Regions from separate parts of the Streptomyces capparidis genome, predicted to be linked through region 3. Evidence: riboswitches for the same ligand, from Rfam matches in the RefSeq annotation. Region 3 holds a riboswitch; each other region holds the start of a gene.
What was found. A riboswitch is a leader RNA that binds a small molecule or an ion and turns the genes downstream of it on or off. The one in region 3 is predicted to bind cyclic di-AMP.
Positions count from the first base shown of each region.

Region 1: it holds a riboswitch for cyclic di-AMP, as region 3 does, so the genes downstream of both, ACYVO2_RS16590 (transglycosylase family protein) here and ACYVO2_RS21295 (C40 family peptidase) in region 3, are expected to answer to the same signal.
Region 2: it holds a riboswitch for cyclic di-AMP, as region 3 does, so the genes downstream of both, ACYVO2_RS14725 (C40 family peptidase) here and ACYVO2_RS21295 (C40 family peptidase) in region 3, are expected to answer to the same signal.

Region 1 covers NZ_BAAGTD010000018.1:50,779-60,288, forward strand. Annotated here, with positions in the region: gene ACYVO2_RS16555 (NAD(P)/FAD-dependent oxidoreductase) at 1-249, opposite strand, end outside; gene ACYVO2_RS16560 (NAD(P)-dependent oxidoreductase) at 712-1,629, opposite strand; gene ACYVO2_RS16565 (winged helix-turn-helix transcriptional regulator) at 1,727-2,089, shown strand; gene ACYVO2_RS16570 (Ppx/GppA phosphatase family protein) at 2,126-3,103, opposite strand; gene ACYVO2_RS16575 (DUF501 domain-containing protein) at 3,100-3,654, opposite strand; gene ACYVO2_RS16580 (FtsB family cell division protein) at 3,758-4,234, opposite strand; gene eno (phosphopyruvate hydratase) at 4,703-5,986, opposite strand; gene ACYVO2_RS16590 (transglycosylase family protein) at 6,254-7,201, opposite strand; cyclic di-AMP (ydaO/yuaA leader) riboswitch at 7,205-7,359, opposite strand; gene ACYVO2_RS16595 (cytochrome P450 family protein) at 7,970-9,226, opposite strand; gene ACYVO2_RS16600 (LLM class F420-dependent oxidoreductase) at 9,265-9,510, opposite strand, start outside.
Region 2 covers NZ_BAAGTD010000015.1:87,361-96,870, forward strand. Annotated here, with positions in the region: gene ACYVO2_RS14705 (aminotransferase class V-fold PLP-dependent enzyme) at 1-1,107, shown strand, start outside; gene ACYVO2_RS14710 (Lrp/AsnC family transcriptional regulator) at 1,153-1,434, opposite strand; gene ACYVO2_RS14715 (hypothetical protein) at 1,605-1,838, shown strand; gene ACYVO2_RS14720 (NYN domain-containing protein) at 1,975-3,378, shown strand; cyclic di-AMP (ydaO/yuaA leader) riboswitch at 3,944-4,114, shown strand; gene ACYVO2_RS14725 (C40 family peptidase) at 4,125-5,168, shown strand; gene ACYVO2_RS14730 (NlpC/P60 family protein) at 5,595-6,626, shown strand; gene ACYVO2_RS14735 (hypothetical protein) at 6,662-7,879, shown strand; gene ACYVO2_RS14740 (M48 family metalloprotease) at 7,876-9,069, shown strand; gene ACYVO2_RS14745 (mannosyltransferase family protein) at 9,044-9,510, opposite strand, start outside.
Region 3 covers NZ_BAAGTD010000026.1:40,067-49,576, reverse strand. Annotated here, with positions in the region: gene ACYVO2_RS21305 (ATP-dependent Clp protease proteolytic subunit) at 1-631, shown strand, start outside; gene ACYVO2_RS21300 (hypothetical protein) at 637-963, shown strand; cyclic di-AMP (ydaO/yuaA leader) riboswitch at 1,322-1,484, shown strand; gene ACYVO2_RS21295 (C40 family peptidase) at 1,488-1,961, shown strand; gene ACYVO2_RS21290 (DUF6328 family protein) at 2,074-2,589, shown strand; gene ACYVO2_RS21285 (ATP-binding protein) at 2,570-3,004, opposite strand; gene ACYVO2_RS21280 (8-amino-7-oxononanoate synthase) at 3,193-4,377, opposite strand; gene bioB (biotin synthase BioB) at 4,506-5,699, shown strand; gene ACYVO2_RS21270 (adenosylmethionine--8-amino-7-oxononanoate transaminase) at 5,692-7,011, shown strand; gene bioD (dethiobiotin synthase) at 7,017-7,739, shown strand; gene ACYVO2_RS21260 (GNAT family N-acetyltransferase) at 7,862-8,317, shown strand; gene ACYVO2_RS21255 (SGNH/GDSL hydrolase family protein) at 8,353-9,153, shown strand; gene purB (adenylosuccinate lyase) at 9,293-9,510, shown strand, end outside.

The sequences.
Region 1 (9,510 bases), on a different contig from region 3:
GGTGACGTGGCCGGTCAGCACCTCGGCCTTGGGCAGCACGCGGCGCAGGGGTACGACCACGTGCCGCGGCGAGATGCTGCCCGCGGCGGCTTCGGGCAGGAAGGGCTGGTACGTCATGTACGACCGCGGGTCGACGACCGTCACGGTCGCCTCGTCATAGCGCATCTTCTTCAGGATGCGCTGCGCCGCGTACAAGCCGACGTACCCGCCTCCGACGATGAGGATCCGGGGACGCTCCGTGGTGCTCATATCGAAAAGTATCCAGCACCAGTTGGGGGGGAGCTCGTGAGGCCAGTCACAAGCTCCTGGACACCCTCTGCTACACTGCGCGCCCCCGTGAACCCCCCGCTCCCCCGGGAGGCCCCGATCCCCCGGCTGAGCAGCAACGATCGGGGGTGGACGGGAAGTTCCCGGCACGGCGAACGGGTTTGTCGATGAGGCGCGAGCGGGCCGTTCCGGGCCCGTGCCCGGGGCTGGACGACCCCGGAGGGGTGTTCTTGGCGGCACAGGGCCGCGATCCCATGTGAAGAAATTCACGAAGTTCGCGGCGACACGGTTCCACCGGGTGCCGGACAGGCTCCTTCCAGGGTGTTTCCCAAGGGCACGTGGGGGTGCGGCAGGGCCGGGGGAGGCGGCGGGCGGCCCGCGGGGCGGGGACGGACCCGCCCCGCCGCCTCGCCCCGGAGGGGCCCGCCCGCATGCCCGAGCCGGTCAGGCGGACGCGGACGGGGACGCCGCGGACCGCAGGACGTCGATCAGGCCCGTGGTGTCCTCGTGGCCGCGGCCCTCGTCGACCAGGCGCTTCATGAGGGCGAAGAACGGCGCGACCAGTTCGGGGCTCACGCCCTGCTCCTCGGCCGTGCGCAGCAGGGTGCCGGTGCTCGCGACCTGCATGGCCAGGTTGGACTGCACGTCCTGGTCGTAGACGCCGCTCTCCAGTTGCTCGCCCTCCCGGTGGACGTAGGAGGCCATGGCGGTCAGCCAGTTGCCGAGCAGCGGGGCGAACCCGGTCGGCTTGATGCCCTCCTCCTTCCTGATCAGCGCGAACGCGTAGGTGACCCCGGCGAACATCCCGTACATGGCACTGAGCAGCGCCACGTCGTGCAGAGCGGCGAAGCCGGGGTCGTCGCCGACCCAGTGGACGCCGAGCGGCGCGGCGAGGGTCTCCCGGTGGGCCTCGAAGGCGGCCGGGTCACCGCTGTAGAAGACGTACCCCCCGGCCTCGGGGACGCCGACCATCGGCGGCACGGCCATGATCCCGCCGTCCAGGTAGCGGGCCCCGCGCGAGGCGGCCCACTCGGCGCGGGCGCGGGCGTCGCCGGGGCTGCCGGTGGTGATGTTCACCAGGTCCTTCCCGGTCAGGTCGGCGCCCTCCAGGGTCTCGCCGACGGAGGCGTCGTCGAGCAGGCAGACCACCACCAGGCGGTTCGCGGCCACCGCCTCGGCGGCGCTCGCGGCCACCACGGCACCCTCGGCGGCGAGCGCCTCGGCGCGGGAGCGGGTGCGGTTCCACACGGTCACGGGGTGCCCGGCGGCGAGCCAGGCACGGGCGAGCGCGGTGCCCATGGCACCGAGCCCGAGGAGGGTCAGGGGGGCGGGGGAGGTCGTCTCAGGAGTGTTCTCAGCCATGCGGACTAGGCTGGTGGGAGCACCATTCATGATCAAGTACGCACTTCGAAGTGCGCACTCACCCACGGGTGAGCGAGCAGGTGGGAGGGGTGCGGCCATGGCGGTCGTGCGCAGGCCCGGGGCGTACCACTGCGGCATCGACGCCGCGATGGACGTCATCGGCGGCAAGTGGAAGGTGCTGATCCTGTGGGAGCTGAACACGCGCCCGTGCCGGTTCGGCGAGCTGCGCAGGGCGCTGCCCGGCATCACGGAGAAGGTGCTGGCCTCGCACCTGCGGGAGCTGGAGGCGGACGGCATCGTGCACCGCGAGGTGTACGACGAGGTGCCACCCCGCGTCGAGTACTCGCTGACCCCGGCCGGGGTGTCGCTGAACGAGGCGCTGGGCCCGCTGGGCCTGTGGGGGAGCAGGCACGTCCTGGGCCGCGTGGAGAGCGGGCAGGCGGCGGCCGGGGGCCACTGAGGGGCGGCGCGCCCGCCGCCCTCCCGGGGATGCGCGTCAGCCGTCCTGCGGGCGCTCGGCGACGCTGTAGGCGATCCCGTCCAGGATGTCGTGCTCGCTGACGACGACCTCGGCCGCGCCGGTGCGCTCCATCACCGCGAGCAGCACCAGCGCCCCGGCGCCGATCACGTCCACCCGGCCCGGGTGCATCACGGGGATCGCCGCGCGCTCCTCGTGGGTGGAGGCGAGCAGCCGCGCGGTCACCTCGCGGACCTGCTCCAGGGAGACGCGGGAGTGGTGGATGGCCGCCGAGTCGTACGCCGGGAGGCCGAGCGCCATCCCGGCGACGGTGGTGACGGAGCCGGCGAGGCCGACCAGGGTGCGGGCCTCGGCGAGCGGCACCGTGCGCTCCGCCTCGTCGAGCGCCGCCGCCACGTCGGCCCGTATGGCGTCCACCAGCTCCGGGGCCGGCGGGTCGGCCGGCACGCCGTCGCGCATCAGGTGGCGCTCGGTCATCCGCACGCAGCCGACGTCCACCGACCGGGCGGCCCGCACCCGGTCGTCGCCGACCACGAACTCGGTGGAGCCCCCGCCGATGTCCACCACGAGGAACGGCCGCTCGAACCTGGGCGCGCCGCCCCGGCGCTCCAGCGCGGCCAGCTCCCGGGTGGCGCCGGTGAAGGAGTACTCCGCCTCCTGGTCGCCGGTGATCACCTCGGGCTCGACGCCGAGGATGTCCACGACGCCGTCCACGAACTCCTGGCGGTTCTCCGCGTCCCGGGAGGCGCTGGTGGCCACGAAGCGCACCCTGGACGCGCCGAGGTCCCCGATCACCTGGGCGTACTCGCGGCAGGCGGCGAACGTGCGGTCCAGCGCCTCCGGCGCGAGCCGCCCCGTGCGGTCCACGCCCTGCCCGAGGCGGACGATCGTCATCCGCCGGTCCAGCTCCTTCAGCTCGCCCGTCGCCGGGTCCAGGTCGGCGACCAGCAGCCGGATGGAGTTGGTGCCGCAGTCCACGGCGGCCACACGGATCATCGGGTCTCCTCGCCCTCGTCGCCATCACCCTCGTCACCGGGGCCCCGCCCGGCCCCGGGGCCCGCGCAGGGGCCCTTGCGCCACCACTCGGGCAGCATCGCCAGCGCCTCGTCGCCCAGCGGGTTGACGCCGGGGCCCGCCGCGAGGGCGTGGCCCACCAGGACGTGCAGGCACTTGACCCGGTCCGGCATGCCGCCCGCGCTCGGGAAGCCCTTCAGCACCTCGACGGCGTCGCGCCTGGCCAGGTAGTCCTCATGGGCGCGGCGGTAGGCGGCGGCCAGGTCCTCGTTCTCGGCCAGCCGCTCGTTCATCTCCTTCATCACGCCCTCGGACTCCAGCGTCCCGATGGCCGACGCCGCCCGCGGGCAGGTCAAGTAGTACAGCGTGGGGAACGGCGTGCCGTCCTCCAGGCGCGGCGCGGTCTCCACCACGTCGGGCAGCCCGCACGGGCAGCGGTGGGCGACGGCGCGCAGACCGCGGGGGGTGCGGCCGAGCTGCTCGGCGACGGCGGCGCGGTCGGCGTCGGAGGGGGGCGTGGGTGCGGTGTTCATCGGGGACGTTTCTCGGGCCTGTCTGCTGGGACTGGGAGTGGGACGGGGCTGGGACTGGGACTGGGACTCGGGTCGGGACGGGGCGGGGGTCGGAGCACGGCGCTCAGCGGCCGGCCGCCGGGGTGCCGCCGTCCGCGCGGGAGGCGGTGCCGTCCGCGCGGTCCACGCCGAGCCACAGGTTCTCGTACCACGGGCGACCGCCGTCGGGCCGGGCCGAGGACGGCTCGGCGTCGCCGGAGCCGCCCGGGGTGACCAGGGTGAACCCGGTCTCCCCCGGCATCACGTAGTGCAGGTGCTCGCGCGCCTGCGCCCTGACGTACGCCGGGTCCTGCCAGCGGGCCTTCTCGCGGCGCAACTGCTCGACGCGCTCGCGGGCCCGCCTGGTCTCGTCCCGCTGCTCGGCGATCTCCGCCCGCTGGGCGATGTACTGGCGGGTGGGGTACGCCAGCGCCACCACCAGGGTGCACAGCACGAACGCCAGCACGGCGGCCCGCCCGGTGAAGCGGCTGCGCCGCTGCGGTGCGGGGCGCCGCCCCGAGGCCCGGTAGACGCGGGCCTGCGCCTGCCTGCCGAGTGCCATCAACCGGGCACTGGTCGTCGAGAACCGGTCGGCCGTGCCGCGGTTCCGGCTCGCAACCACGTCTGCTCTCCTTCGGCCGGGGTGGTGTCGTGTGGCCGGGGCGATGTCTGGCCGGAGTGATCTGCCCCATGGGAACACGGGGCGACCGGGATGTCACGGATTCCGCGCCCCGACCGGCCCGCGGGCCGCGGGCGGGGCCGCTCCGGCCCACCCCGGCAGGGCGGGGCCCGCCGGTATCCCGGGGTCCCGCTCGCCGTGTCAACCGCCGCTCGGGCGGCGGGTGGGAGGACGGGCGGGAGAAGAGGGCGGACGGAAGGGCGGATGGGGCTCGCGGGGAGCGGAGGCCGGGGCTCCCGCTCCGGCGCGTGACCCCGGAGCCGGGCTCCCGCCCGTCGCAACACCCGCCGCCGGGGCGGCGAGTGGGGCGACGGACGGGAGGGTGGGGCGGCGGGAGGAAGGGCGGTGGGGTCAGCCGACCTTGAAGCGGGGGAACGCGGAGCGGCCCGCGTACACCGCGGCGTCGTCCAGGATCTCCTCGATGCGCAGCAACTGGTTGTACTTGGCGACGCGCTCGGAGCGGGCCGGGGCGCCGGTCTTGATCTGGCCGCAGTTGGTGGCGACGGCCAGGTCGGCGATGGTGACGTCCTCGGTCTCGCCGGAGCGGTGCGACATCATGCACTTGAAGCCGCTGCGCTGGGCCAGCTCGACGGCGTCCAGGGTCTCGGTGAGCGAGCCGATCTGGTTCACCTTCACCAGCAGGGCGTTGGCGGCGCCGCTCTCGATGCCCCTGGCGAGGCGCTCCGGGTTGGTGACGAACAGGTCGTCACCGACGAGCTGGACCTTGTCGCCGAGCTGCTCGGTGATGGTCCTCCAGCCGTCCCAGTCCTCCTCGTTCAGCGGGTCCTCGATGGACACCAGCGGGTACGCCTCGACCAGCTCGGCGTAGTACGCGGTCATCTCGGCGGCGGAGCGGGACTTGCCCTCGAAGGTGTACACGCCGTTGTCGTGGAACTCGGTGGCGGCGACGTCGAGCGCGAGCGCCACGTCCTGGCCCGGGGTGTAGCCGGCCCGCTGGATGGCCTCGATGATCAGGTCGAGGGCCTCGCGGTTGCTGTCCAGGTTCGGGGCGAAGCCGCCCTCGTCGCCGAGGCCGGTGGACAGGCCGCGCTCCTTCAGCACGCCCTTGAGGGTGTGGTAGACCTCGGTGCCCCAGCGGACGGCCTCGGAGAACGACTCGGCGCCGATCGGCGCGATCATGAACTCCTGGATGTCCACGTTGGAGTCGGCGTGGGAGCCGCCGTTGAGGATGTTCATCATCGGCACCGGCAGCAGGTGCGCGTTGGGGCCGCCCAGGTAGCGGAACAGCGGCAGGTCCGACGCCTCGGAGGCGGCGTGGGCCACGGCGAGGGAGACGCCCAGGATGGCGTTCGCGCCCAGGCTGGACTTGTCCGGGGTGGCGTCCAGGTCGAGCATCGCCTGGTCGATCAGCCGCTGCTCGGTGGCGTCGTAGCCGACGAGCTCGGGGCCGATCTGCTCGATCACGGCGAGGACGGCCTTCTCGACCCCCTTGCCGCCGTAGCGGGACTTGTCCCCGTCCCTGAGCTCCAGGGCCTCGAAGGCGCCGGTGGACGCGCCGGAGGGAACCGCGGCCCGGCCGGTGCTGCCGTCATCGAGGCCGACCTCGACCTCGACGGTGGGGTTCCCTCGGGAGTCGAGGATCTCCCGGGCTACGACGACGTCGATGGAGGGCACGAGCATCTCCTTAGGGATGGATGTGAGCCTTGCAGCCTGAGCCTAACCGCCCGCCCGCCGCGCCACCGTCCGCCCCGTGGGTGGGGCGGTGGACGGAAGGTGAACGGCGAGGGGCGGAGGGTGACCCTCCGTGCGCGGACAGCGGCCTCCGCGGCCCTCGGCGTGGGGAGCGGGCCGGCCCCCCGGGGGCGGACGCCCGGACAGGCAAAGCCCCGGCCGGGCCGCCCGATGGGGAGGAGGCGGCCCGGCCGGGATGACAGGGGCTGGTCAGCCGAGCTTGAGCTCCTGGCCGGGCAGGATCAGGTCGGGGTCCTCGCCGACGGTGTCCTTGTTCGCGTCGTAGAGCTCCTGCCAGTTGCCGAGGCCCTGGTCCTCGGCGATGGCGGTGAGGTTGTCGCCCTTCTCCACGGTGTACTCCGCCGCGGCGGCGGACTCCTCGGCGGCGGGGGCGGTGTCCTCGGCGGGCCGCGCCGGGTCGGGCGCGCGGTGCTTGCCGGTGCCGCGGGAGGCGCGCTCGCCGGGCAGCTCGTCCTCGCCCTCGGGGGCGACGGGGGCGGCGTGCCGGGGCGTGCGGGTGGGCGCGGTCCCGGCGTCCTCGGTGGCGACGGTGCCCCGGGTGTGGTCCTCCACGTCCGCGGACGGCCGTTCGGACGCGGTCCGCCGGGGCTCCTCCGCGTCCGCGGACTCCCCTGCGGCCGGGGTGGTCCGCGACGGCGTGGCCGTGTCCTTGGGGCCCTCGGTCTGCTCCGCGGGCGCCGAGGTGTCCTGCCGGGGGGCGTCCCGCTCCTCCTCCGGGGCCGGGGCGGTCTCCTCCGCGGAGGGCGCGTCGGGCGCGGCGGCCCCGCCGAGGCCGGCCTCGACCGCGCAGGTGGCCCACGCCTGCGGGCCCTGGTCGGCGAGGATGCGCTCCGCGACGGCGATCTGCTCCAGCCTGCTGGCCAGGTCGGCGCGGGGCGCGTAGTCCTTGCCGCCGTACGCCGCCCAGGTCTCCTCGCTGATCTGGAGGCCGCCGTAGTAGCCGTTGCCGGTGTCGATGCCCCAACTGCCGCCGCTCTCGCATGTCGCGACCTTGTCCCAGGTGTCGCCGGACGCGGCCTGGGCGCCGGTGGCGCCCATCAGCGGGAGGGCGACCCCCGCTCCGGTGACCCCCGCGGCGACGACGAACTTCGGTGTCGGACGCGGTTTGCGGTGGCGTCCGTTGCCGGACAGCAGCATGAGCGTGTCCCTCTCCGACGCCTGCGAGGTGAGCTGTCGGGTTCGGGCCGTGAGGCTGGCCCGGCCGCCCTCGTTCCGGCGGCTTCACCCCAAGCCGGGACCGCCGGTCCCGGCGCTTACGGTGGTTCCCCCGCTCCCGCCGTCGGTTCCCATTGGAGCCAACGTCCCGCCGGCCGGCGGCGGGATTCGGCGCTCCGGCGGCGGGGCCCCTGGCGGGGCCGACCCGACGTTATGGGGTCGGGCGATCAGATCACAAGCAGGTGTATCAATTATCACGTCAGTATCACCGGTGATCAACGGGCGACTACTCGGCGTCCCCGCCGAACCCTGCGGCGGGGGGTGGGTGGGGGTGTCCTCCGGAGGCCAGGGGGCTCCGCCCCCTGGACCCCCGCCGAGGGCTCCGCCCCCGGACCCCGGTTCGGGGAGTGGGAAGGGCGGGCCCTCCGGGGACCAACGGGCTCCGCCCTTGGACCCCACCGGGGGCTCTGCCCCCGGACCCCGGTTCGGGGAGTGGGGTGGGTGGATCCTCGGGAGGCACAGGGCTTCGCCCTTGGCCCCTCACCGGGGGCTCCGCCCCGGACCCGGTTCGGGGAGTGGGGTGGGTGGGTCCTCGGAAGGCACAGGGCTTCGCCTCTTCGCCCCGACCGGGGGCTGCGCTCCCGGGGCCCGGTTCCGGGAGTACGGAAGGGCGGTCCTCCGGGGGGCCAAGGGCTCCGTCCCCGGTCCCCGTCCGGGGCCGCCGCCCCGGGCTCCGCCGGGGCTCCGCCGCTAACCCCGGGGTCGGCTCTCCGGGGTGAAGTTCACCGGGAGGGTTCGCAGGCCGCGCATGATGAGGCCGCCTCGCCAGCGGAGGTCGGGGGGATCGGCGGCGAGGGTGAGGTCGGGGAGGCGGCGCAGGAGGGTGGAGAGGGCGGTTCGGCCCTCCAGGCGGGCCAGGGGGGCGCCGATGCAGTAGTGGATGCCGTGGCCGAAGCCCAGGTGCGGGTTGTTGGCGCGGGCGAGGTCGAGGGTGTCGGGGTCGGGGAAGCGCCGCGGGTCTCGGTCGGCGGCGGCGAGGACGACGAGCACGGGGTCGCCGACGGCGATGTCCACCCCGCCCAGGGTGAGCGGCTGGGTGGCGAACCGCCAGGTGGCGATCTCCACGGGCCCGTCGTAGCGCAGCAGCTCCTCCACGGCGGTGGCGAGCAGCCCGGTCTCGCCGCGGGCCAGGGAGGTCTGGAGGCGGGCGCGCTCGTCGGGGTGGCGCAGCAGCGCGTACACGCCGTTGCCCATGAGGTTCACGGTGGTCTCGAAGCCCGCGAACAGCAGGATGAAGGCCATGGCCGCGGCCTCGTTCTCGGTGAGGTGCTCGCCGTGGTCGCTCGCCCGGATCAGGCCGGAGATCAGGTCGTCGCCGAGGTCGGCCCGCTTGCGGTGGATGAGCTCCGCCAGATAGGCCCGCATCCGCTTCACCGAGCGGGCGACGCCGCCCCTGGAGCCGCCCTTGTGCAGCATCATCCCGGCCCAGTCCCGGAAGTCGTCCTGGTCCTCGGGCGGGACGCCGAGCATGTCGCAGATGGCGTGGATCGGGAGCGGGAAGGCGAACTCGTGGATGAGGTCGGCGCTGCCCCGCTCGGCGAAGCCGTCGATGAGGCGGTCGGTGAGCCGCTGGACCCGCGGGGCGAACTCGGCGACCCGGCGCGGGGTGAACGCCTTGGCGACCAGGCGGCGCAGCCGGGTGTGGTCGGGCGGGTCGATGTTGAGCAGGTGGGAGACGAGGTCGGCGTCGCGCTCGCCGGGGATGCCGACCTTGCCCTTGGTGTGGGCGCCGCGGGCGCCGTGGTGGACGGGGTTCTTCGACAGGCGGTCGTCGGCCAGCGCCTGCCTGGCGTCGGCGTAGCGGGTGACCAGCCACGCCTCGACGCCGCTCGGCAGGGTGGTGCGGTGGACCGGGGCGTGCTCGCGCAGCCAGGCGTAGGCGGGGTAGGGGTCGGCGGCGAACTCCCAGGAGAACAGGGCGGGCGCGGCGGCGGTCCGGTCGTGCATGACTCGACGGTAACGGGGCGGCGGGCCCGCCCGTCCGGCTACCCGGCCGGCGCGATCCACTCCACGGCCCGGGCGAGCGCCGCGGGGGGCTCCCCCGGGGTGGGCAGCAGCGCGGGCACGACCGTGGTCGCGCCCGCCGCCGCGTAGGCGCGCAGCTTCTCCCGGCACTCCTCGGGCGAGCCGTGCAGCACCAGGGCGTCCACGACCTCCTCGGGCACGGACGCCGCCGCCTGCCTGCGGTCGCCGGCCTCCCAGGCGTCCCACAGGGGCGCGAGGGCCTCGCC
Region 2 (9,510 bases), on a different contig from region 3:
TACCTCTCCCGCCTGTCCACCGAGCTGTACGAGCGCAGCCGTGCCGAGGTGGCGGACTTCCTGGACTGCCGGGAGGACGACCAGGTCCTGTTCACCCGCTCCACCACCGACTCGCTGAACCTGCTGGCCGCCGCGCTGCCCCCGGGCACCCGCGTGTACGTGTTCGAGACCGAGCACCACGCGGCCCTGCTGCCGTGGCGGGGCGCCGAGGTGGTCTGCCTGCCCGCCCCGCGCGGCCCGCGGCAGGCCGTCGAGGCGCTGGAGCGCGCCCTCGCCGCGGACACCGGCGGGGGACCCCGCCTGGTGTGCGTGACCGGCGCCTCCAACGTCACCGGCGAGCTGTGGCCCGTCGCCGACCTCGCCGCGGCCGCCCACCGCCACGGCGCGCGGATCGTCCTGGACGCCGCGCAGCTCGCCCCGCACCACCCCGTGTCGGTGACCGGGCTCGGCGTGGACTGGGTGGCCTTCTCCGGCCACAAGCTGTACGCCCCGTTCGGCGCCGGGGTGCTGGCGGGGCGCGCGGACTGGCTGCGCCGGGCCGAGCCCTACCTGGCGGGCGGCGGCGCGAGCAGGCAGGTGGTGCGGGACGGCGGGGGCCTGCGGGTGGACTGGCACACCTCGGAGGCGCGGCACGAGGCCGGGTCGCCGAACGTGATCGGGGCCCACGCGATCGCGTCGGCGTGCCGGGCGCTGACCGAGGCCGGGTTCGACCGCCTGGTGGCGCGCGAGCGCCTGCTGCTGGACCGGCTGCTGACCGGGCTGGCCGCGGTGCCGGGGGTGCGGGTGCTGTCGCTGTTCGGGCCGGACGCGCCGCGGGTGGGCGTGGTGTCGTTCGTGGTGGCGGGCCGGGACAGCTCCGCGTTCGCCCGGGCGCTGTCGGACCGGTACGGCATCGGGGTGCGCGACGGCCTGTTCTGCGCGCACCCGCTGGTGCGGGTGCTGCTGGGCGAGGCCGCGGACGTGCCCGGGGAGTGCGGTGACGGCGACGGGGCGCCCGGCACGCTGCACGCGGTGCGGGTGAGCTTCGGCGTCGGCACGCCGGACGAGCACGTGGACCGGTTCCTGGCCGCGGTGCGCGAGCTGGCCGCGGGCCCCGCGGAGGACTAGCCGCCGGGCGGGGCACCGGGCTCGGCGCCGGGCGGGGCGCCGGGGTCAGGCTTCCAGGCCGATGGCGAACGCCGCCTCCAGGTCGTGCTGGGAGTAGGTGCGGAACGCCACGTGGGTCTCGGTGTACGTCACCCCTGGCACCTTGTTGAGACGGCCGGGGATGATGTCGGCGAGGTCCTCGTGGTTCCGCACCCGCACCATGGCCACCAGGTCGTAGGCGCCCGTCACCGAGTAGACCTCGCTGACCCCGTCCAGCGCGGCGATCGACTCGGCGATCTCGGGGATCCGGTCCACGTTGGTCTTGACGAGCACGATCGCGGTGATCACGGTGGCTGTCTCCTCGGGTCGCCCAGGTAGCGCTGCGCGGACCAGCGTATCCCGCGACACGGACGCCTCCGCAGGCCGTAGGGTTGCCCGCAGCGCGGGACGGGGCCGCCGGGAAAGGCGGCCGGACGGCGGCACCGACACTGACCGACACGCAGACAAGGACGACCACCATGGCGGTTCCCGTGCCCACCGAGCGGACCAGATGGCGCTGCACCCTGTGCGGCAACCTCACCCGGTTCGACGTCACCCGCACCAGCCGGGTCGTGGAGTACACCCACCTGGACCTCGCGGGCGAGCCCGCCGTGGAGGAGCGCCAGGTGCTCAGCGACACCATCGAGTCGGTGCGCTGCCGCTGGTGCAACGCGGTGGACCAGGTGGAGCTGGTCGAGCGGCCGGGGAGCTGATTACGGGCCCGGCCCGGCCGGGAGACAATGAATGAGGACGACAGCGGGCGACACACGGGGAGGCGCCGGAAGACGCGGAGCGCGGCACGCCGCACCCCCGTGGAAGGGCGGCGGGTCGGAGAACGGAGCGGCGGACGTGAGGGAACGTGAGGGCGAGCAGGCGCGGACGGAACCGGACCGGGCACGGGCGGACGCCCCGCCGGGGCGCGACGCGGGCGAGTCGCCTCCCGAGGAGGTCCTGGACCGGCCGCTGCCCGAGGGCGTGCGCCGCCGGGTCATAGGGCTGGCCGCCGAGGCGTTCGGCTCGTTCGGCCTCGCCGAACTGCCGCCCCAGTTGCGCCAGTACGCCCGCTTCACCCCCGCCCGCCGGGCCAAGTTCGCCGCCACGGCCCTGGCCACCGCCCTGGAGGGCGACGCCGCGTTCCGGCACCGCATGGCCGCGCGGCTGCGCCAGGCCCAGCCGGAGCTGGCCGAGGCCCTGGACGCGGGCACGGTCCCGGCCGCCGCCGACCCCCTCGACGTCGCCGCCGCCGCGTACCTGCTGCGCCCGCCCGGCTGGACCAAGCAGGTCGTCGCGGCGGGCGACGAGGCGGAGCGGGAGCGCAGCGAGCGGGCGAACGAGGCGGCGCTGCGCGAGCTGGCGCGGGTCAAGGCGGAGCTCGCCGAGCTGCGCGCCGGCGCCCGCGCCGAGGCGGACAAGGCGCGCGCCGAGCTGGAGGCGGCCCGCAAGGAGGCGGACTCCCTCCAGCGCAAGCTGCGCAGCGCCGTGAACGACGTGCGGCGCGGCGAGGCCGAGCTGCGCAAGGCGCAGGCGGAGCTGGAGGCGGTGCGCGGCGCGGCCGCCACCGAGCGGACGGCGGCGGAGAGCGAGGCGCGGCGGCTGCGGGCGCGGCTGGCCGAGACCGAGTCGGCGCTGGAGGCCAGCCGCAGGGCGGCCCGCGAGGGGCGCAGCGTGGAGGACATGCGGCTGCGGCTGCTGCTGGACACGGTGCTCGACGCCGCGCAGGGCCTGCGCAGGGAGCTGGCGCTGCCGCCGACGACCGGCAGGCCGGCGGACACCGTGGAGGCGGTCGCGCCCGGCCGGATGACCCCGAAGGACATCGCGCGCCGCGCCCTGTCCGAGGACGACCCGGCGCTGCTCGACCAGTTGCTGGCGCTGCCGCAGGCGCACCTGGTCGTGGACGGCTACAACGTCACCAAGACCGGCTATCCCACGATGCCGCTGGACAAGCAGCGGCTGCGCCTGCTCGGCGGCCTCTCCGGCCTGGCGGCGCAGAGCGGCGCCGAGGTGACGTGCGTGTTCGACGGCGCCGAGCTGGAGGGGCCGGTGCTGCTGGCGCCGCCGCGCGGGGTGCGGGTGCTGTTCAGCAAACCGGGGGAGACCGCCGACGAGCTGATCCGGCGTCTGGTGCGCGCCGAGCCGCCGGGCCGCCCCGTGGTGGTGGTCTCGGCGGACCGGGAGGTCGCCGACGGCGTGCGCCGGGCGGGCGCGCGGCCGGTGGCGTCCACGCTGCTGCTGCGGCGCCTGGCGCGCGGCTGACGGCGCGTCGCCGCCCCCGGACCCCGCTTCCACGAGCCCCGGCCGCGGGGGGGCGGCGCCCGTGCGGCATCGCGCACGAGCGCGTGCGTTTCGGCCGCTGATGCTCCGTGATGCCCCGTTCATTCGATGGGTGCGCGCTGTCCCCTTTTCCGCCTTTTCGGCCCCGCTTCCACCGGCCCCGTGAATGGCGGAGGCGTCGGAGCGGGTGTGCGCGGGGTGTCGGAATTTTCCGGAAAGGGCGTCATGCGGATGCCCCGCCAGGGGAATGCGGACGACTCACGGCAATTCAGGGAACCTGTCCCTCATGTCCGTTTGCGTCCTCGCGTCGCGGTCGGTGTGACCTGCGGCACAGCGTGTCCGGAATGGGTGTTTCCGGCCAGACGCTGTGTCTCCCGCCTGTCACGTGGCGTGGTAAGAGGCAAATTAATTTGCGGCGTGCCCCACTTTTTCTTCCGGAAGATTTGAAGCGATCGCCGTCGGGTCACTATGGTCGGGGCTCGAACCTCCGCCTGGTCGTTCATCCAGCCCGGATGACGGCGGGGGTGCCGCCGAGTCCCGTCCTGGCAGGGTGAAATCGCCGGAACGCGGAGCCGGGGACCCATTCCCTCCCAGAGGGGTCCTTCCGGGGTGAATCGGCGCGAGGGCCGCCCCGCGGAAGCGGGTCGGTGACGCGTCGTAGGGCAGCTTCCGGCCCGAACCCGTCAGCTCACCCGGTAGGCGGACTGAGGAAGAAGGAGTTCGCCTTCGTGGCGTCCCACCGTCGTCCCAAGCAGGCCGGCAAGGCACGAGTGACCGTGCTCACCACCGCTGCCGCGGCAGCGGTCGTGCTGTCGGGCCAGGCTGCCAACGCCGCCCCGGCCAAGCCCTCGAAGTCCGAGGTCAAGGAGCAGGTCGACAAGCTCTACCACGACGCCGAGATCGCGACCGAGAAGTACAACGGCGCGAAGGAGAAGCAGGACAAGCTCCAGCAGCAGGTCGACGACCTCCAGGACAAGGTCGCCCGCGAGCAGTCCGAGCTGAACGACCTCCAGAGCGACCTGGGCACCCTCGCCAGCTCCCAGTACCGCAACGGCGGCATGGACCCGAGCGTCCAGTTGTTCCTCTCCTCCGACCCGGACAGCTACCTCGACCAGGCGTCGGCCCTCGACCAGGTCGGCACCCGGCAGGCGGAGTCCATCAAGGAGATCCAGGAGCAGAAGCGGGTCCTCGACCAGGAGCGCGAGGAGGCCGCGAACAAGCTCGAGGACCTCGAGGAGACCCGCAAGCAGCTCGCCAAGAACAAGAAGGACGTTCAGGCCAAGCTGAAGAAGGCCCAGGACCTCCTCAACACGCTGACCGCCGAGGAGCGCGCGAAGGTCACCGCGCCCCAGCAGGACAGCGGCGGCGAGCGCGCCTCCCGCGACAGCGGCTCCCGCGAGGACCTGGTCACCGGCGTCCCGGCGTCGCAGCGCGCGTCCGCCGCGCTGGCGGCCGCCAAGACGAAGATCGGCTCGCCCTATGTGTGGGGCGGCAGCGGCCCGAACTCCTTCGACTGCTCCGGTCTGACCTCCTGGGCGTACGCGCAGGCGGGCGTGACGATCCCCCGCACCTCGCAGGCCCAGGCCAACGCCGGCACCCGCATCCCGCTGAGTCAGGCGCAGCCCGGTGACCTGATCATCCAGTACAGCGACTTCCACCACGTGGGCCTGTACGTGGGCAACGGGATGCAGCTCCACGCCCCCAAGCCCGGCGCCAACGTGCGTTACGAGACGCTCAGCTACATGGAGCCGCAGTTCGCGGTCCGCATCTGAGGCCGCGGCCCGGCTTCCCTCTTCCTCCGCGGACCCCGCCCCCTCCGGGCGGGGTCCGCGTCGTCGTGGGGCCGGGCGCGTGCCCCCGGCCCTCCTCGGCCCCTCCTCGGCCCTCGCGGACTCCTCCGCGGCGCCCGTACGGGTGAACGCATGGGGCGCCGTGTTGTCGCACATGCCGGGTGACCTGCGGTGTTTGGTGCGCCCCGGTGGCGGTTGAGTCGCAGGACCTTTGTGTCGCCGCCCCATCTGGCTAGTGTCTGCCCCGCAGCTCCGCGTAGTCGATCGCCCACCGAGGGTGACGGCGCGGAGGTTCCGCCGGAGCCCGGCACGGCCGTGACGGGGAGCCGGACCGGGCACCGGGAGCGGGCCGCGGTCCGGCCGAGGCCCGGGAGAAGGCGGCTGCACGGAAGAAGGAGTCCGCCTTAAGTGGGGTCCCACCGACGTTCCCCGCAGCCGGGCACGGCGCGGGTGACTCCGTTCGCCGTGGCGGCCGCGGGCGCCGCCACCCTCGTCGCCGCGCTCACGGCCGCCCCCGTCGCGGACGCCGTGCCGCAGACGGACGCGGACGAGGTGAAGGCCGAGGTCGAGCGGCTCTACGAGCAGGCCGAGGCGGCCACCGAGAAGTACAACGGGGCCAAGGAGCGCGAGCAGCGCTCCAAGCGGCGCGCCGGCCGCCTCCAGGACCGGGTGGCCCGCGGCCAGGCCGTCATCAACCGGATGCGCGACGCCCTCGGCGCCCTGGCCGCCGCGCAGTACCGCGGCGGCGCCGTGGACCCCGAGCTCCAGCTCATGCTCTCCTCCGACCCGGACGAGTACCTGGAGCGCGCCGCTGTGCTCAGCCAGGTCGGCCGCCGCCAGGCCGCCGACCTGCGGCATCTGCGCCACGCCCAGCGGGACCTGGGGCAGCGGCGGGCCGAGGCCGCCGCCGAACTGGAGGATCTGGCCGAGGCCCGCGCCGACCTGGCCCGCCACAAGCGCACCGTGCAGCGCAAGCTCTCCTCGGCCCGGCGGCTGCTGCACACCCTCGACGCCAGGGAGCGGGCCCGGCTGCGCCTGATGCACGGCGGGGCCGGGCGGCCCGTGGCCGCCCCGCACGGCCCCCCGGCGTCCTCCCGGCGCGCCGCGACGGCCGTGCGCGCGGCGATGGGGGCGCTCGGCTCCCCCTACAGTTGGGCCAGCGCGGGCCCGCACGCGTTCGACTGCTCGGGCCTGACCCACTGGGCGTACCGGCAGGCCGGGATCACCATCCCCCGCACCTCCCAGGCCCAGGCCGGCGCGGGCACCCGGGTGCCGCTGTCCCAGGCCAGGCCGGGCGACCTGGTCACCTACCGCGGCGACGCCAGCCACGTCGGCATGTACGTCGGCGGCGGCCGGGTCATCCACGCGCCCTACCCCGGGGCGCGGGTCCGCTACGACCCGGTGGACATGATGCCGGTGCACGCGGTGACCCGGGTGTGACGGCCGGAGCGGCCGGAGCGGCCTAGGATCGGGCCGTGGACGTGAGCGGCCGGCGGTGGGGGTTCGCGCCGGGGCCGCGCGCGGTCGCGGCCGTCGTCGCGGCGGCCGCGGTGCTGCTCGCGGCGCTGTTCCTGGTGCCGCCGCTCACCGGGCGGGACACGGAGCCCGGCACCCGCGCCGCCCTCACCGAGCTGCTGCGGCGCCGCGGCGAGGCCGTGGTCGAGCGGGACCGGGCCGCGTTCCTGCGGGACACCGCGCCGGGGCCGTTCCGCCGCCGCGAGGCCGCACGCTTCGGCAACCTCGCCGAGGTGCCGCTGGCCTCCTACGGCTACCGGCTGCTGCGGATCCGCGGCACCACCGCGGACGTCGAGCTGCGCTACCGCCTCACCGGCCACGACACCGGGCCCGTCACCGCCGCCGAGCGGTTCACCTTCGCCGCCCGCGACGGCCGGGTCACCCTCACCGGGGACGCGGGCGGCACCGCCCAACTGTGGGACTTCGGGCCGGTGCGGGCCGTGCGCGGCGAGCACAGCCTGGTGCTCGGCCTCGGCGGGCTCCGGGACCTGCGCGCCCGCGCGGCCGAGGCGGACCGGGCGGTGCCCGCCGTGCGCGCCGTGTGGCCGGACGGCTGGGGCGGGACCGTGGTGGTGCTGGTGCCCGCCACGCAGCGCCAGATGGCCGAGCTGCTCGGCGCCCCGGAGGAGAGCTACGCGGGCATCGCCGCCGTCACCACCGCCCAGGCCCGCGGCGCCTCCGCGGCCTCCGCCGACCGGATCCTGGTCAACCCGGAGGCCTACCGGGACCTGAGCGCGTTCGGCCGCCAGGTGGTGCTCACCCACGAGACCACCCACGTCGCCACCCGCCGCGCCACCACGCCCGCCACGCCGGTGTGGCTGTCGGAGGGCTTCGCCGACTGGGTCGCCTACGCCCGCACCGGCCGCTCCCCGGCCGAGGTCGCGCCCGAGCTGCGGCGCGACGTGCTCGCCGGGCACGTCCCGCAGCGGCTGCCCGGCGACGCCGACTTCTCCGCCGGGCGCGACGGGCTCGCGCAGGCGTACGAGATGGCGTGGCTGGCCTGCCGGATGACCGCCGCCACCTGGGGGCAGGACAGGCTGGAGGAGCTGTACCGCGCGGCCGGCCGCGGCGTGGGCGGGGAGCGGGAGCTGGACGCCCGGATGCGGTCCGTGCTCGGCGTCGGGCTCGCGGACTTCACCGCGCGGTGGCGCGCCTATGTGCAGGAGGAGCTGCGATGAGCCAGGCCGGGCGGGCCCGCGGGGCCGTCACCGAGGTGTTCACCGACGAGGAGCGGGAGCGCGGGCGCGCCCTGCGCCGCGCGCAGTGGCCGCCCGCGCTCGCCGGCCGCGCCGCTTCCCTGGCGGCGCTGCTCGCCCTCGGCCTGACCCCGGCCGGGTCCGCGGTGGTGGACGCGGTGGGCGGCCCCTGGTGGGCGCGGGCGCTGTGGGGCGCGGCGGCGCTGGTCGCGGTGGGCACGGCGGTGCGGCTGCCGTTCAGCGCCCGGGTGACGGCGGCGCGGCGCCGGTTCGGCCTGGTCACGCAGGGCCGGAGCGGCTGGTGGGCGGACGTGCTGCGCGGGCTGCTGGTGTCGCTGCCGCTCGCCGCCGGCGCCGTCCTCGGCTGGTACGCCCTGGCCAGGGCCTGGCCGGACACCTGGTGGTGGGCCGCCGCCGGGTGCGCCGCCGCGGTGTCGGTGCTGCTGTCCTGGGTGGCCCCGCTGCTGCTGGAACCCGTCTTCAACCGGTTCACGCCCCTGCCGGAGGGCGAGCTGCGCACCGCGCTGCTGGACCTGGCGCGGCGGGACGGCGTCGCGGTGCGCGACGTCCTCGTCGCCGACGCCTCCCGCCGCACCACCGCCCTGAACGCGTACGTGTCCGGGTTCGGCGCCACCCGCCGGGTCGTCGTCTTCGACACGCTGCTGGAGCGGGCCGAGCCGCGGGAGGTGGAGCTGGTGGTCGCGCACGAGCTCGGGCACGTGCGGCACCGGGACGTGGCGCGGGGCACCGCGCTCGGCGCGCTCGGCGCCGCGGCCGGGACGCTGCTGCTGGCGGCGGCCGCGAGCTGGGACCCGCTGCTGCGGGCGGCCGGCGCGGACCGCGTCCGGGACCCCGGCTCGGTGTTCCTGCTGGCCGCGCTGGCGGCGCTGCTGGCCGCGGTGGCGGGCCCGGCCGGGCGCGCGGTGAGCCGCCGCGTGGAGGCCCGCGCCGACCGGCACGCCCTGGACCTGACCGGCGACCCGGAGGCGTTCGTCGCCATGCAGCGCAGGCTGTCCGTCGCCAACGTCGCCGACGTGGACCCGCCCCGCCTCCTGCACGCCCTGTACGGCACCCACCCCAGCGCGGTGCAGCGCGTCGCCGCCGCCCGGGAGTGGGCGGCGCGGCGCGCGGGGGCGGCGGGCGCGACTACACCGCGAAGCGCCACGCCGTGATCATGTAGGCGCCGTACCAGGTGCCGAACAGCGCCAGGGCCGCGCCCACCAGCACCGCCGTGCGGGTCCTCGTCCTGGCCAGGGCCACGGCCACCGGGACCAGCGCGAGCAGCGCGGGCACCAGCAGGCGCGGCTTGGAGTGGTAGTAGTTCGTCTGGCCGACGGTCAGCGCGAGCACCAGCAGCCCGTGCACGGCCAGCGGCGGCCACACCCGGTCCAGCACCGCGAGCGCGCAGCCCACCGCGGTGAACGCGATGAGCAGCACCACGCTCAGCGCCACCCACCCGTCGCTGACGCGGAGCGTGTCGGCGAAGAACCGGGCGGTGGCCGCGCCCCAGTCCCAGTGGGTGCCCCACCCCGCCTCCTGCACGGCCGTCCAGCCGTCGAGCCGCCCGGTCCTGTGCGCCACCCACAGCAGGTACGAGGGGACGCCCGCCGCGC
Region 3 (9,510 bases):
GATCCCCCCGACCGCCCGTCACGTCCTGCCCGAGTTCCACGAGCGGACCTCGTCGGGGACACGGGTGCTCGACCCGTACTCCAGGCTGCTCCAGGAGCGGATCGTCTTCCTCGGCACGCCGATCGACGACACGGCGGCCAACGACGTGATCGCCCAGTTGATGCACCTGGAGCACGCCGCCCCGGACCGGGACGTCTCGCTGTACATCAACTCCCCCGGCGGGTCCTTCACGGCGATGACGGCCGTGTACGACGCGATGACGTTCGTGTCCTGCGACGTCGAGACGGTCTGCCTGGGCCAGGCGGCCTCCGCCGCCGCGGTGCTGCTCGCCGCGGGCGCCCCGGGCAAGCGGCTGGCCCTGCCCGGGTCGCGGGTGATGATCCACCAGCCGTCGCTGTCCGACGCGGCGCGGGGGCAGGCGACCGATCTGGAGATCCAGGCCCGCGAGGTGCAGCGCACCCGGGAGCTGCTGGAGGAGCTGCTGGCCCGGCACACCGGGCGGGAGCGGGCCCGGGTGCACGAGGACATCGAGCACGACCTGTTCCTGACGGCGGAGCAGGCGGTGGACTACGGGCTCGTGGACCGGGTCACCCGCTCCCGCAAGGCCGTCCCGCTCGCCCCGGGGCGGTGATCGGGGTGGTGCCGGAACTGCCCCCGCTGCCCGCCCTCACCCGCGCCGAGGGCGAGGTGGTGGACGCCTACCTGGACGTGGTGGACCTGCTCGGCCGGATCAACCCGGCGCGCGCCACCCACACGTACGGCGCACTGCGGGCCGCCCAGGCGCTCGTTTCCAGGGCGACGGCGCTGCGGGACGCCCTGGCCACGATGCACCTGCGCGGGGAGGCGGAGATGCACGCCGAGACGCTGCGGCGCGCGCTGCTGGTCCTGGACGGGGAGCGGCGCACCGGCCGGGTCACCGTCCCCGCGCCCGCCGCGCCGGGCGGTGACGGCGGCACGGCCTGACCCGGTGCCACCCGGCCTGCCGCCGGGTCACTCTGACGGCCGATCGGTCACCCGTTCGGGCTCCCTCGTACGGCTGAGCGCGCGAAGCGGCGCTCGATGCGCGAACCCGCTTGCGACTTGCGCTTCCACACACCGTCGGAAACCCCCAATTCCGCTGGTCAACAGGGGTTTCCGGCGGTAGCCCGCAGGGGTGAGGAGCGCCCGGTTCCGTCGAATGACCCAGAAGTGAAGAAGTTCACAGAAGGGCGTTTGCGCTACGAATCCGGGCGCCACATGACGCAGGATCCCTTCTCGACGACAAGCCCCCGTCACCGAGGCGGGGCGGTCCGGGCGGACGCCGAGTCCTGCCGCCGCACCGGATGACAGGTCGACGCAACGCACCGGCAGGAGCGGGAGACCCGAGCAAGGCGGAGCGCCACGGACGACGGCGCTCCTTGGGGTGAAGCCACGACAGTGGCCGGGCAACTTCGCCAGCCCGAACCCGACAGGTCATCTTTCGCAGGCGGACGACGAAGGGTTCTCGCATGACCGCGAGTTCACGCATACCTGCGCTCGTTTCCCGGGCCGGAGCCACCTCCGCCCTCACCGCCGCCGCACTGGCGGGGACGGTCCTGGCACCGTCCCTCGCGCCGCAGGCCGAGGCCGCGAGCGCCTCCGCCAAGGCGCTGAAGGTGGCGGCGTCCAAGAAGGGAGCCCCGTACCAGTGGGGGGCGGCGGGTCCGAAGCGGTTCGACTGCTCGGGTCTGGTCCTCTACTCGTTCAAGAAGGTCGGCAAGAAGCTGCCGCGCACCGCGGCGGCCCAGTACAACAAGACCAAGCACATCTCGGCCAAGTCCCGCAAGCAGGGCGACCTGGTCTTCTTCCACTCCGGTGGCAGCGTCTACCACGTCGGCATCTACGCCGGCAAGGGGAAGATCTGGCACTCGCCGAAGCCCGGCAAGCGGGTGAAGCTGGAGAAGATCTGGACCAAGAAGGTCTACTACGGTCGCGTCCGCTGAGGCTCCGGGGCGCTGTGCGGCGACCCGGCCGGGCCGCACGGCGCCCCTCCTCCCGTCCCCGGCACCGGCCGGACCACCGCGTAATCCGCGCCCAACGGGCTAGAAGACCCCAATGGACACCAACGCGAGACACGTGGACGGCAGGCGCGAAACCCCCCAGGAGCGGGACGACCGCAACTTCGCGGAGCTGCTCCAGGAGCTCCGGGTCACCCAGACGGGGGTGCAGATCCTGTTCGCGTTCCTGCTGGGGCTGGCGTTCACTCCGCGCTTCCCGGATCTGGACGGCTTCCAGCGCGACACGTACGTGGTGACGCTGCTGCTGGCCGTGGTGTCGGCGGCGCTGTTCACGGCGCCGGCGGCGCTGCACCGGATGCTGTTCCGGCAGCGGGCGAAGCGGAAGATCGTGGACGTCTCCGCGCGGTTCGCCTCGTACGGGCTGTGCGTGCTGGCGATGGCGTTGACCGGATCGGTGCTGCTCATCCTGGACTTCGTGCTCGGCAGGACGGAGGGCGTCGTGGCGGCGGCGTGCGTCGCCGTGCTGTTCGCGACGCTGTGGGCGGTGATCCCCTGGCGGCTGCGGCGCGCGAACGAGCGAATATCGGGGCGGGTCAGGACCCGCCGGAACTGACGGCCCACGGGAGGCTCAGCCACACGGTCTTGCCGCCTCCCGGGGCCGCGGTCACCGAGAGCCTGCCGCCGAGCTCGGCGGCGAGGTGCCGGACGATCAGCAGCCCGCGCCCGTTGTCCTGGCCGACGGCGGCGGGCAGCCGCCGCGGCCGGCGCGGGCACCTGTCGGTGACGCCGACGCGGAGCACCTCGTCGCGCTCCAGCCGCATCGCGACACCGAAGAACGGGGAGCTGCCGAAGGTGTGCACCACCACGTTGGTGGCGAGCTCGGACACCACCAGGCGCACGGTCTCCGCCGTCGGATGCCCGGGGGGCAGCCCCCACCCCTCGAGGACCTCGGCCACCCGCCGTCGCGCCGCGGCCACGGAGTCCGGGGCGGTCGGCAGCGTGAAGCGGGCTTCCTGGAGGTCCGCCATGGCGAGGCTGTCCCTTCCCCCGATGCCGCGGCGGCGCGCGGCGCCGCCGGGCGGCGCGGCCGGCCGCCCGGCGTTCACCCTGCCACCTCCGCCCGCGCCGGCGGAGGGGTTCGGCAAAGGTATTCGTATATATGGGAGCGGGCTGCGCGCGGGCGGGCGCGGCCCGGCCGGGGCGGCGCCCGCCGGGCTCACGGCGCCGTCGCCACCACCGTGCGCACCGCCCGCTCCAGCTCCGCCTCGGTCAGGTCGGCGCGGGCGGTCAGGCGCAGCCGGGAGACGCCGTCGGTGACCGACGGGGGGCGGAAGCAGCCCACGGCGACGCCGTGCCCGCGGCAGTCGGCGGCCCACCGCACGGCCTGCTCGGGGCCCGGGGCCCGCACCGACACCACCGCCGCGTCCGGGGTGCTCGCCGCCAGGCCCGCCGCGGCCAGGCGGGCGGCCAGCTCCCGGGCGGCGCGCAGGGCCCGCGCGGCCCGGTCCGGCTCCTCGCGCAGCACCCGCACGGCGGCCAGGGCCGCCCCGACCGCGGCCGGGGCGAGGCCGGTGTCGAAGATGAAGGTGCGGGCGTTGGAGACCAGGTGCCCGATCACCCGGGCCGGGCCGAGCACCACGCCGCCCTGGCTGCCCAGGGACTTCGACAGGGTGGCGGTGCACACCACGTCCGGCGCCCCGGCCAGGCCCGCGGCGGCCACCGACCCGGCGCCGCCCTCCCCGAGCACACCGAGCCCGTGCGCGTCGTCCACCAGCAGCGCCGCGCCCGCCTCGCGGCAGGCGGCGGCCAGTTCGCCCAGCGGGGCGGCGTCGCCGTCCACGGAGAACACCGCGTCGGTGACGGCCATCGCCGCGCCGTCGTGGGCGGCGAGCCGCTCCCGCACGGCCGCCACGTCACGGTGCGGCACCACCGCGGTGGTGGCGCGGGACAGGCGGCAGCCGTCGATCAGCGAGGCGTGGTTGCACGCGTCGGACACCAGCAGGGTGCCGGGCCCGGCCAGCGCGGTGACGGCGGCGAGGTTGGCGGCGTAGCCCGAGGAGAACACCAGCGCCGCCTCGGCCCCGCACAGCGCGGCCAGCTCCTCCTCCAGGCGCGTGTGCAGTCGGGTGGTGCCGGTGACCAGGCGGGAGCCGGTGGAGCCCGCGCCCCAGCGCAGCGCGGCGTCGGCGGCCGCCCGGGTGACGCGTGGGTCGCGGGTGAGCCCCAGGTAGTCGTTGCCCGCCAGGTCGAGCACGGGGGCGTCGGCGGGCCGGGGCCGCAGGGTGCGCACCAGCCCGGCGCGGCGGCGCTCCTCGGCGTGCCGGTCGAGCCAGGCGAACGGGTCGGCGGCGGGCCGGGCGGCGGGGTCCTCGGTGGGGTCGGCGGCGGGCACTGCGGACATCGGGCATTCCCTGGGGTCGAGAGCGGGGCGACAGTGACCGTAGCGCGGCTGGAGCGCGGCGCGGACGGCGGGCGCGGTGTCCCGTCCGTCACAGCCGTACGGGCCCGCTGTCCGTAGGATCGGCTGCCATGGACCTGCTGAACACGCTCGTGGACAAGGGACTGCGGCGCGAGTCGCCGACCCGTGAGGAAGCACTGGCCGTGCTGCGCACCTCCGACGATGAGGTGCTGGACGTGGTCGCGGCGGCGTCGAAGGTGCGCAGGCACTGGTTCGGGCGCCGGGTGAAGCTCAACTACCTGGTGAACCTCAAGTCGGGGCTGTGCCCCGAGGACTGCTCCTACTGCTCCCAGCGCCTGGGCTCGAAGGCGGGGATCCTGAAGTACACCTGGCTGAAGCCGGAGGAGGCGGCGGCCGCGGCCCGGGCGGGGGTCGCGGGTGGGGCCAAGCGGGTGTGCCTGGTGGCGTCCGGGCGCGGCCCGACGGACCGGGACCTGGACCGGGTCTCGCGGACGATCGAGGCGATCAAGGAGGAGAACGCGGGCGTGGAGGTCTGCGCCTGCCTGGGGCTGCTGTCGGACGGGCAGGCGGAGCGGCTGCGCGAGGCGGGCGCCGACGCCTACAACCACAACCTGAACACCTCCGAGGGCACGTACGGGGACATCACGACCACGCACACCTACGCCGACCGCGTGGACACGGTGCGCAAGGCGCACGCCGCCGGCCTGTCCGCCTGCTCCGGGCTGATCGCGGGCATGGGCGAGTCGGACGAGGACCTGGTGGACGTGGTGTTCGCGCTGCGGGAGCTGGACCCGGACTCGGTTCCGGTGAACTTCCTCATCCCGTTCGAGGGCACCCCGCTGGCGAAGGAGTGGAACCTCGGTCCGCAGCGCTGCCTGCGGATCCTGGCGATGGTCCGGTTCGTCTGCCCGGACGTGGAGGTGCGGCTCTCCGCCGGGCGCGAGGTGCACCTGCGGTCGATGCAGCCCCTCGCGCTGCACCTGGCCAACTCCATCTTCCTGGGCGACTACCTCACCAGCGAGGGCCAGGCGGGCCGGGCCGACCTGGAGATGATCGCGGACGCCGGGTTCGAGGTGGAGAGCACCGACCAGGTGACCCTGCCGGAGCACCGGGCGGCCGGCGGGCCCTGCGGGGACGGCGGCGCCGGCGGCGGGTGCGGCTCCGGCGGGGCGTGCGCGGCCCCGGAGGAGACCGCAGAGGCGGCGGCCCCCCGGGTGGCGGTCCCCGCGGTGGACGCGCCGCGCCCCGACCTGGTCGCGGTGCGCAGGCGGGGCGCGGGCACGGACCTGCCCCCCAATGCGTGAGCACGCGCTGCCCGGGCGGTTGACGCCGCGGGAGGTGCTCGCACTCGACCGGGCGCACGTGTGGCATCCGTACGGGCCGATGCCGGGCCGGCGCACCCCGCTGCTGGTGGAGTCGGCCTCCGGGGTGCGGCTGCGCCTGGCCGAGCCGTTCGAGGGCCGTACCGAGCTGGTGGACGGCATGGCGTCGTGGTGGTCGGCGATCCACGGCTACGGGCGCCCCGAGCTGGACCGGGCCGCGCGCGAGCAACTGGACCGGATGAGCCATGTGATGTTCGGCGGACTCACCCACGAGCCCGCGGTGCGGCTCGCGGCCACCCTGGTGGAGATCACGCCCGAGCCGCTGCGGCACGTCTTCCTCGCCGACTCCGGCTCGGTGTCGGTGGAGGTGGCGGTCAAGATGTGCCTCCAGTACTGGCGCTCCCTGGGGCAGCCCGGCCGGACCAGACTGCTGACCTGGCGCGGCGGCTACCACGGCGACACCTGGCAGCCGATGTCGGTGTGCGACCCGGACGGCGGGATGCACAGCCTGTGGTCCGGGGTGCTGCCCCGGCAGGTGTTCGCCGACGCGCCGCCCGAGGGCTTCGACGCCGACCCCGACCCGGCGTACGTGGCGCACCTCGCCGGGCTGCTGGAGCGGCACGCGCACGAGCTGGCCGCGGTGATCGTGGAGCCGGTGGTGCAGAACGCGGGCGGGATGCGCTTCCACTCCCCCGGCTATCTGCGGGCCCTGCGGGAGCTGTGCGACGAGCACGGCGTGCTGCTGGTGTTCGACGAGATCGCCACCGGCTTCGGCCGCACCGGCGCGCTGTTCGCCGCGGAGCACGCCGGGGTCAGCCCGGACGTGATGTGCGTGGGCAAGGCGCTGACCGGCGGCTATCTCACCCTGGCCGCCGCGCTGTGCACCTCCCGGGTGGCGGACGGGATCTCCCGCGGCGGTGTGCCGGTGCTCGCGCACGGGCCGACGTTCATGGGCAACCCGCTGGCCTGCGCGGTCGCGAACGCGTCGGTCGAGCTGCTGCTGAGCGGGGACTGGCGGGCGGACGTGGCCAGGATCGAGGCGGGCCTCACGGCCGGCCTGGAGCCCGCCCGGAAGGTCCCGGGGGTGCGGGACGTACGGGTGCTGGGCGCGATCGGCGCGGTGCGGCTGGACCACGAGGTGGACATGGACGCCGCCACCCGGGCCGCGGCCCGGCACGGCGTGTGGCTGCGGCCGTTCCGCGACCTGGTGTACACGATGCCGCCGTATGTGACCGGCGACGAGGATCTGGCGCGGATAACCGCGGCTGTGGTGGCCGCGGCCGAGGAGGGGTGACAGGCATGGGCGTGCTGGTGGTGACGGGCACGGGCACCGAGATCGGCAAGACGGTGGTGACCGCCGCGTTGGCCGCGACGGCGCTGGCGGCCGGGCGGAGCGTGGCCGTGGTCAAGGGCTCGCAGACCGGGGTGGCGCCGGGCGAGGCCGGGGACGCGGCGGAGGTGGCGCGGCTGGCCGGGCCCGTCACCGGCGTGGAGGTGGCCCGCTTCCCCGAGCCGCTGGCCCCGAACACCGCGGCGCGGCGGGCCGGCCTGCCCCCGGTGCGGCCCGCCGAGATCGCCGAGACCGCGGAGAAGCTCGCCGTGGAGCACGACCTGGTGCTGGTGGAGGGCGCGGGCGGGCTGCTGGTGGCGCTGGACGACGACGGCGGCACCCTCGCCGACGTGGCCGCCGCCCTGGCCGCCCCGGTGCTCGTGGTGGTCACCGCCGGGCTCGGCACCCTCAACACCGCGGCGCTGACCACGGAGGCGCTGCGCAGCCGGGGCCTGGACTGCCCGGGCACGGTCATCGGCGCCTGGCCGGCCGAGCCCGACCTGGCCTGCCGCTGCAACCTGGCGGACCTGCCGGTGTGCGCGGGCGTCCCGCTGCTCGGGGCCGTGCCGCAGGGCGCGCCCGCCCGGGCGCCGGAGGACTTCCGGGCCGCCGCCCCCCGGTGGCTGGCGCCGCGGCTCGGCGGGGTGTGGGACGCGGCGGCGTTCACCGCGGAGCACGCCCCGGGCCGCTGACCGGCCGGGGCCCGCGCCGCCGCGCGGCGTCCCCGCGGAGCCGTCCCCGCGCGGCGTCCCCGTGGTGTCCGCATGGTGAAAACGGCTCGCCCGCCGGTGCGGGCCGCTGCTTGGCTGACCGCATGAGCGACCAGCACTCCCCCGCCCCGGTGATCCGCGCCGCCGAGCCGTCCGACGTGGACGCCGTCCTCGCGTTCTGGCGCACCGCCGCCGAGGGCACCAGCGTCAGCGACGACCGCGCCGGGGTGGCCCGCCTGATCGAGCGCGACCCGGAGGCCCTGCTGCTGGCCGAGTCCGACGGCGCCCTGGTGGGCACGGTGATCGCGGGCTGGGACGGCTGGCGCTGCCACCTGTACCGGCTCGCGGTGCACCCGGGGCACCGGCGGCGCGGCATCGCGCGGGCCCTGCTGGACGCGGCGGAGCGGCGGTTCACGGCGCAGGGCGGGCGGCGCGGGGACGCGATGGTGCTGGACGCCAACGAGCGGGCGCACCACGCCTGGCGGGCGGCGGGCTACGCGCCGCAGCCGCAGTGGTCGCGCTGGGTCAAGCCGTTGGCCACCGATGTGACCCGCCAGTAACCGGGGCCGGGCGGCATCGTAGGATCACAACCGCCATGGACGACACGCACACCACCGACACCCCCTTCACCTCCTACGTCGCGCTCGGCGACTCCTTCACCGAGGGCATGTCCGACGCGCTGCCGGACGGCTCCTACCGGGGCTGGGCCGATCTGCTCGCCGCCCGGCTGGCCGAGCGGAGCCCCGGGTTCCGCTACGCCAACCTGGCGGTGCGCGGCAAGCTGATCGGGCAGATCCTCGACGAGCAGGTCGCCCCGGCCGCCGCCATGAAGGCCGACCTGGTCTCCCTCGTCGGCGGCGCCAACGACGTGCTGCGCCCGAAGTGCGACGTGGGCCTGGTGTGCGCCCGCTACGAGGAGGCCGCGGAGCGGCTGGCCCCGACCGCCCGCAAGCTGCTGCTGGTCCGCCCCGTGGACCCGCGCGGGCGGATGCGCGGCGGCACCCGGCTCATGCCGCGGGTGGAGAGGCTGCTCGCCACCATCGAGGAGACCGCGCGCCGCCACGACGCGGCCGTGCTCGACCTGTTCTCGGTGCGCACCCTCGACGACCCGCGGATGTGGGCGGACGACCGGCTGCACTTCAGCACCGAGGGCCACCGCCGCGTCGCCGAGGGCGCCTGGCAGGCGCTCGGCCTGCCCGCGACCTTCGACTGGACCGAGCCGCTGCCGCCCGCCGCCCCCGTCCCCTGGACCGAGCGCTGCCGCGCCGACCTGCGCTGGGCCCGCATCCACCTCGGCCCCTGGGTCGGCCGCCGCCTCACCGGCCGCTCCTCCGGCGACGGCCGCCTGCCGAAGCGGGCCGAGCTGGAGATCTGGGGCCCACGCACCACCCCGTGAGCGGGCCCCCGCCGCGGAGGCACCGTTCTGCGGGGTGGGCGGAGCCGGCCCCGTGGGGCAGCGCGGGCCTGCCCGGGGGCGACCGGTGCCGCGTGCCCCGCCGTGGGCCGGGCCCGCCGCGTCGTTACACTTGGCGCACGTGACTGACAAGCCCCGCATTCCGAACGTCCTCGCCGGGCGTTACGCCTCTCCCGAGCTCGCCGCGCTGTGGTCGCCCGAGCACAAGGTCGTCCTCGAACGCCGCCTGTGGCTGGCGGTGCTGCGGGCGCAGGCCGACCTCGGGGTGGAGGTCCCGGCGCGGGCGGTCGCCGACTACGAGCGGGTGCTGGAGCAGGTGGACCTGGCCTCCATCGCGGA